2 regions of the Pseudoalteromonas sp. SR44-8 genome follow, and region 1 is predicted to be linked to the other one. Evidence: predicted binding sites of a transcription regulator. Region 1 holds the regulator's gene; the other holds the start of a gene.
The links. Region 1 encodes FliA, which starts transcription of late flagellar genes. Its sites were predicted from a motif close to CTAAAGNTNNNNNNNNNNNNGCCGATA; they were not measured.
Positions count from the first base shown of each region.

Region 2: a site for FliA is predicted at 2,339-2,365, ahead of pomA (flagellar motor protein PomA). Genes of this name have one in related genera too.

Region 1 covers NZ_JACJDS010000006.1:58,118-61,976, forward strand. Annotated here, with positions in the region: gene flhA (flagellar biosynthesis protein FlhA) at 1-207, shown strand, start outside; gene flhF (flagellar biosynthesis protein FlhF) at 231-1,712, shown strand; gene H5183_RS04145 (MinD/ParA family protein) at 1,705-2,565, shown strand; gene H5183_RS04150 (RNA polymerase sigma factor FliA) at 2,592-3,302, shown strand; gene cheY (chemotaxis response regulator CheY) at 3,343-3,726, shown strand; gene H5183_RS04160 (protein phosphatase CheZ) at 3,744-3,859, shown strand, end outside.
Region 2 covers NZ_JACJDS010000022.1:71,942-75,800, forward strand. Annotated here, with positions in the region: gene dxs (1-deoxy-D-xylulose-5-phosphate synthase) at 1-888, opposite strand, end outside; gene ispA ((2E,6E)-farnesyl diphosphate synthase) at 994-1,881, opposite strand; gene H5183_RS12645 (exodeoxyribonuclease VII small subunit) at 1,885-2,127, opposite strand; gene pomA (flagellar motor protein PomA) at 2,429-3,196, shown strand; gene H5183_RS12655 (flagellar motor protein MotB) at 3,199-3,859, shown strand, end outside.

The DNA of each region.
Region 1 (3,859 bases):
CTTGCAGAGCGACTTCAACAATCATTAAATGAAGCGCATCAAAACCAAGAAATGGCCGGTGAACCTTCGATATTGCTAACGTCAGGAATGTTACGCACTGTGTTATCTCGTTTTGTTAAGTACACCATTCCAGGATTGCGAGTGATGTCTTATCAAGAGGTACCAGACGAAAGACAGATCAAGATTGTCAGCTCAGTAGGCCAATAATCGGATTTTAAAGGGGTTGAACCATGAAAATAAAACGTTTTTTTGCTAAAGATATGCGCACCGCACTGAAAGAAGTTAAAGATGAACTCGGTGTAGATGCTGTAATCATGTCAAATAAAAAATTAGCCAATGGGGTAGAGATTGTTGCCGCCGTTGATTATGAAAAAGCAGCCCCGAACGCACCGGCACAACCACATGTTGCTAAGGCGCAACCGCAAACGAATGCTAACTTTGTTAAACCTGCGCCACAACGTGCGCAGCATGAGCCGCAAGCTGCGGTAGCTGATAGCTTACAAGCATTATTAGAGCGCCAATCACCGCGTCCACGCTCACCTGAGCTTGCGTCTATGTTTAGCCAGTCAGGGATTGATACATCTACTCAGTATCAACCACAGCAACAACATCAAGCACAGCAAGCTCGCCATGAACCACAAGCGCATAGTGATTTTGCTCGTCGTGATACTGCGCCGCGTCCACAAACGCAAGCACATAGCTTAGGTTTTGATGATGATCTAGAAAGTGGTTTTGATGATTTAGATACTCCGATGCCAACAAAAAGTGCAGCCAAAACAGATGAAATCACCGCTATGCGTGATGAAATGGCTGCGATGCGTCAATTACTTGAGTATCAGGTATCGGGTTTGATGCAACAAGATTTAGCGCGTCGCGATCCTACTCGCGCATGCATGATCGATCGTTTAGTTGGAATGGGTATCGACAGTGAAGTTGCAGAGCAAATGGCCTGCTTTATTCCGGACGATGTGTCACGTCAGCAAGCCTGGCAAGCACTATTGCAAATGGTTGAAAACCAAATGCATACTACAAATAACGAAATCCTTCGCCAAGGCGGGGTATATGCACTTGTTGGTCCTACTGGGGTAGGTAAAACTACAACCGTGGCAAAACTTGCAGCCCTTGGCGCACAAAAATATGGCGCAGATAAAGTTGCGCTAATTACCACTGATACTTACCGTATTGGCGCTTATGAACAGTTAGCTACTTATGGCCGGATCATCGGTTGTGGTGTAAAACAAGTTAAAGATGCCAATGAATTAGCAGAAGTTTTATATCATTTACGAAATAAGCGTCTAGTATTAATAGATACTGCGGGAATGAGCCAACGTGATTTACGTTTAACTGAGCAGCTAAATACACTAATGCGTAATCAACGTGTCGATATTCGCAATTATTTAGTGCTCAGTGCGACCGCACAAATTAATGTTTTACAAGAAACCGTAAGACATTTTAAGAAGGTACAATTAAGTGGCTGTATTTTCACTAAATTAGACGAATCATTAAGTTTAGGTGAGATTATTAGTATAGCGATTCAAAATCGCCTTCCAATAGGGTATCTTACTAACGGTCAGCGCGTTCCAGAGGACATTCGGGTCGCCAATGCAGAGAAATTAGTAAAAAAAGCAGAACAATTGTATTTAAAAAGAACAAAAGCACAACATTCACGACGCCAAGCAGTAGCGTCAAGCACAGTAGGGATGTATGATTAACACAGTATTAGATCAAGCAAGTGGCCTGCGTAAAATGAGTCAAAACAATAATAACGGCGTTAAAGTTATCGCTGTAACAGGTGGTAAAGGTGGCGTAGGGAAAACTAACGTCTCACTTAACACTGCGATTGCGTTGGGTCAGCTCGGAAACCGAGTGTTAGTTCTGGATGCCGATTTGGGTTTAGCAAATTGTGATGTGATGTTAGGGCTTCGGGTTGAACGTAATCTATCTCATGTACTATCAGGTGAATGTGAGCTCGATGAAATTTTAGTTGAAGGGCCTGCAGGAATTAAAATAGTACCAGCGACGTCAGGCTCACAAAGTATGGTGGAACTTTCACCATCAGAACATGCTGGATTAATTCGTGCTTTTAGTGAGTTGAATACCGAATTTGATATATTAATTGTTGATACTGCTGCTGGTATCTCTGACATGGTATTAAGTTTTTCGCGCGCAGCGCAAGATGTCATGGTAGTAGTATGTGATGAACCGACCTCAATAACCGACGCTTATGCATTAATCAAAGTGTTGAGTCGTGAGCATGGTGTGTATAAGTTTAAAATAGTTGCTAATATGGTGCGCAGTATGCGTGAAGGCCACGAACTATTTGCTAAGCTCTCAAAAGTAACGGATCGCTTTTTGGATGTCTCAATGGAATTGGTTGCAACAGTCCCTTATGATGAAAACATGCGTAAAGCAACTCGTCGTCAAAAAGTAATTGTTGATTTATTTCCAAATTCTCCAGCGGCAATTGCATTTAAAACATTAGCGACAAAAGCAGTTAAATGGCCTATACCTAATCAACCATCTGGCCATTTAGAATTTTTCATAGAAAAATTAGTAAACGGCTAACTATGACGGCATCGGTGAATAAAGCGATGGGATATCAATCGACACAAAATTTAAATGTGATTGTTGAGCGACATGCTTCTTTAGTTAAAAAAGTGGCTTGTCATTTGATCGCTCGTTTACCCGCGAGTGTGCAACTCGATGATTTGATTCAATCGGGGATGATAGGGTTAATTGAAGCATCAAAAAACTTTGATGCGACTAAAGGTGCAAGCTTTGAAACCTTTGCAGGCATTCGTATTCGTGGTGCGATGCTGGATGAAATGCGCCGAGGTGATTGGGCTCCTCGCTCAGTGCACCGTAATAGCCGCAGAGTTGCTGAAGCGATTAGTGAGCTAGAAAGCAGCCTGAATCGAGAACCTAAAGATAGTGAAGTTGCTGAAAAACTTGATATTACGCTAGATGAGTACCATCATATTCTTAGTGATGTAAATTCAAGTAAGGTTTTAGGTATAGAAGACTTGGGAATTGATGAAGATGTTATCACACCAGTGGGACATGATTTAGCACTAGACAAGCCCTTTAATAACGTTAAAAATGAACGTTTTAATCAATCATTATTAACAGCTATACAATCTTTACCTGAACGAGATGGGTTAGTATTGTCGCTTTATTATAATGATGAAATGAATTTAAAAGAGATTGGACATATACTCGATGTAAGCGAATCGCGTGTGAGTCAGATACATGGTCAGGCGATGATTAAGCTCAAAGCAAAAATCAATGACTGGATTAACTAGTAGTAAGTAAATATAGGTTCAGACCTCACCGGAGGATGTTTTGGATAAAAACATGAAAATTCTTGTTGTTGATGATTTTTCGACGATGAGACGTATTATCAAAAATCTGTTAAGAGATTTGGGTTTTACAAATGTACAAGAAGCTGATGATGGCTCAACAGCTTTACCGATGTTGCAGAATCAAGAATTTGATTTTGTAGTAACAGATTGGAACATGCCTGGCATGCAAGGAATTGACCTCTTGCGCGCTATCAGGGCCGATGACAGCCTGAAACACATCCCTGTTTTAATGGTAACAGCAGAAGCTAAAAAAGAACAAATTGTTGCTGCTGCACAAGCTGGTGTTAACGGCTATATCGTTAAACCATTTACAGCCGCAACACTGAAAACCAAATTGGAAAAAGTGTTTGAGCGTTTAGGTTAAATAAATAGGAGAGGCTTATGTCAGCACCAGCTGCGCCTCAGATCAGTTTAGAACAAGCCCGGCAGCTTGTGGTTTACCTTGAAAATGGTGAACAAGATAAAGCTGATCAGTTAATTATTGATGCGGCGTCAAA
Region 2 (3,859 bases), on a different contig from region 1:
TATTGGATCTGCTTCTGCTGGTTTATAGCCTTTACCTTTTTGGGTTTTGATATGCAGTAACTGCGGCCCTTTTAGGTTACGCATATTGCGCAGTGTATCAACCAACATGTTTACATCATGACCATCAATTGGGCCAATGTAATTTAAGCCTAACTCTTCAAAAAAGGTGCCTGGGATAACCATGCCTTTTAAGTGCTCTTCCATGCGGCTGGCTAATTCTTTTACTGGTGGCACGCCAGATAGCAGCTTTTTACTACCTTCACGAATGTTAGTGTAAAAACTGCCTGATAAGATACGAGCGAAATGATTAGTTAGTGCACCGACATTTTCAGAAATCGACATTTCGTTATCGTTTAATATGATCAGCATGTCAGATTTAACATCACCTAAGTGATTCATTGCTTCAAACGCCATACCCGCGGTAATCGCACCATCACCAATAACCGCTACTGTTTTTCGTCCTTTGCCTTCTTTTTGCGCCGCAATTGACATGCCTAAAGCAGCAGAGATCGAGGTGCTTGAATGGCCAACACTAAAAGTGTCGTAGTGGCTTTCTTCACGAAATGGAAACGGATGTAAACCGTCTTTTTGGCGGATCGTGTGCATTTTATCACGGCGCCCTGTGAGAATTTTATGTGGGTATGCTTGATGGCCTACATCCCATACTAAGCGATCTTCAGGGGTGTTATATACATAATGAAGCGCTACAGTAAGCTCAACTGTGCCTAAACCTGATGCTAAGTGACCACTACTTTGCGAGACTGAGTTTAGTAAGTAATCACGTAACTCATTACTAAAAGCAGGTAATTTGTCTTGCGCTAAATCACGCAACTGGGCTGGTTCGTCAACCAAACCTAATAATGGATACTTGCTACTATCAAGTGTCATGATTTTTAATACATCCTTCGCTAACCAGAGGTCATTATAGCGTAATATTACTCTGATTCTTTAGTTATTTTGTACATCATTACTTGCTCAAGCTAGAGCCTAGAATTAATAATCGCGTTCAACAATGTATTTTGCCAAGTTTTCTAGCTCAGAAGTGTCAGCATCTATTGCTGCTAACGCATCGAGTGCGCATTTTAGTAATGATTGTGCTTTTTGTTTTGCACCTGTAAGCCCAAGTAGAGCAGGGTAGGTCGCTTTATTTGCTGCAACATCGGAGCCTTGTGGTTTACCTAAGACTTGGGTATCACCTTCGATGTCAAGAATATCGTCTTGCACCTGAAAAGCTAGTCCAATTGCATCACCAAACTGTTTTAATTGTAATAATGTTTGTTGATTTGTATCAGCTGCGCATAATGCACCTAAAGTAATTGCACAATTTAACAAAGCACCTGTTTTTAATTTATGGATACGTTCGAGCTCAGCTAAATTGACTAATTTGTCAGTCGCTGCAATATCCAGTGCTTGACCACCGACCATACCTTCAATACCTGATGCTTTGGCAAGTGCTGCAATCATTTTTAACTGTTGCTGTGCAGGAACGTTAAATGAATGGTTAGCAATTAAATCAAACGCTAATGTTTGCAGCGCATCACCAGCTAAAATAGCATGAGCTTCGCCATAGACAATATGGCAAGTCGGTCTACCACGTCGCAGGTCGTCGTCATCCATCGCGGGTAAATCATCATGAACTAACGAATAACTATGAATACATTCAATAGCAGCAGCCAACACGTCTAAATCTTGTTTATTTGCGCCAAGCATTTTTCCCGTGGCATACACTAAAAATGGCCGTAATCGTTTACCGCCATTTAAAACGCTGTAGTGGGTGGCTTGTTTGATGCTTTGCTCGGTGTCGAGCGGTTGCTCAAAATACCGATTGAGAGTGGCTTCAACATCTTGTTGAGCACATTTTATTTGCTCTGTTATTAACACCCGTTATTCCAAATCATTATCAAAGTTAGTAAGTGGTGACTGACTATCACTACCCATTAAAATCGCTACTTTTTGTTCAGCTTGTTGTAACTTACTTGAAGATGCGCCGGCTAAAGCAATACCGCGTTCAAACTGTTTTAACGATTGCTCAAGGGAAAGCTCTCCTTGCTCCATTTCTGTGACGATTAAGGATAATTCATCAAGCGCTTGCTCGAAGCTTAGGTTCTCTGGTTTTTTCGTCGCCATACTGATTTAACTTAGATGATAGAAATGTGAGGCCAATTTTAGGGGGAATGCTAAACTAGGTCAAAGGGTGATGCATTTTTTTTGAATAATTAATTGTTTTCTTGCCACTTTTAATTATTTATACCTTTGCTTAAACCTTGCAGGTTATCAATGGTAGCTTAAAATGCCAAATAGGGTTGAAAACTTTCATTTCATTTTTTTCATTAAATGGTTTAAGTAATTCAATAGATTGCCGATAAGCTGTTAATAATAAAAATTTGTTGCTGGTAGCAACAAAGCATCGATTCCTCTGGAGGGGTAAGTGGATTTAGCAACCATTATAGGTATTCTCGGAGCTATTGGTCTTATTGCTATGTCAATGGTACTAAGTAGTGGCGGCGAAGTGGCTATGTTTTATAACACGCCATCGGTGGTTATTGTTTTCGGTGGTTCGATTTTTATAGTGTTATCAAACTATACGATGAGTCAATTCCTCGGTATCGGTAAAGTCGCGGCTAAAGCCTTCATGTTCAAAATAGAGTCACCTGAAGAGCTTATCGAAAAAGCAGTTGAACTTGCAGACTCGGCCCGTAAAGGCGGATTTTTAGCACTAGAGGAAGCAGAAATACCCAATGCGTTTATGCGTAAAGGGGTTGATATGCTTGTTGACGGTCATGACGCTGATGTTGTTCGTGCCACCTTGCAAAAAGATATTTCTCTTACTTCTACTCGTCATGAATCGGGGGCCGGTTTGTTTAAAGCGCTTGCCGATATTGCGCCTGCGATGGGTATGATCGGTACTTTGATTGGTCTAGTTGCGATGTTGTCGAATATGGATGACCCTAAAGCGATTGGTCCTGCGATGGCGGTAGCGCTTTTAACAACATTATATGGTGCGTTTTTAGCAAACGTGGTGGCAATTCCTATCCAAGTAAAATTGGAATTGCGTAAAGACGAAGAAGCAATGAATCAGCGGCTAATTTTAGATGCGGTATTAGGTATACAAGATGGCCAAAACCCAAAAGTCATCGAAGGTATTTTGAAAAACTACCTAGCTGAATCAAAACGAAAAGTGGATACTGAGGAGTAAGCATGTCAGATCAAGAGTGCAAGTGTCCACCACCCGGGTTACCAGCATGGATGGGTACCTTCGCGGATTTGATGTCACTATTGATGTGCTTCTTTGTACTTTTACTCGCGTTTTCAGAAATGGATGTACTTAAATTTAAACAAATCGCAGGCTCAATGAAGTTTGCCTTTGGTGTACAAAATAAAATAGAAGTAAAAGATATTCCCAAAGGAACATCCGTTATCGCGATGGAGTTCACCCCAGGTAAACCTGAACCTACTCCAATCGAAACCATTCAACAGCAAACTGTCGAAATGACCCAGCAAATGCTTGAGTTTCAGGCTGGTGATGAAAGCTCCGCTGGCGGTCGTCAAGAGCAACGCGGTAATAAGCGTGGCGGTGAGTCACAAAGTACAGCGCAACAACAAGCATCAGAACAATCTATTTCTGCAGCTGATCAAGAGCAGGTTAATGAGTTAGTTAAAAAGATAGCCCAGCAATTGGAACAACAAATCATGGATGGTGCTGTTGAGTTGGAATCATTAGGTCAGCAAATTATTATTCGTATTCGTGAAAATGGTTCATTTCCATCTGGGAGTGCATTTTTACAACCTAAGTTTAAACCAATCATTCGTGATATAGCTGCGTTACTAAAAGATGTGCCAGGTGAAATTACGGTGTCTG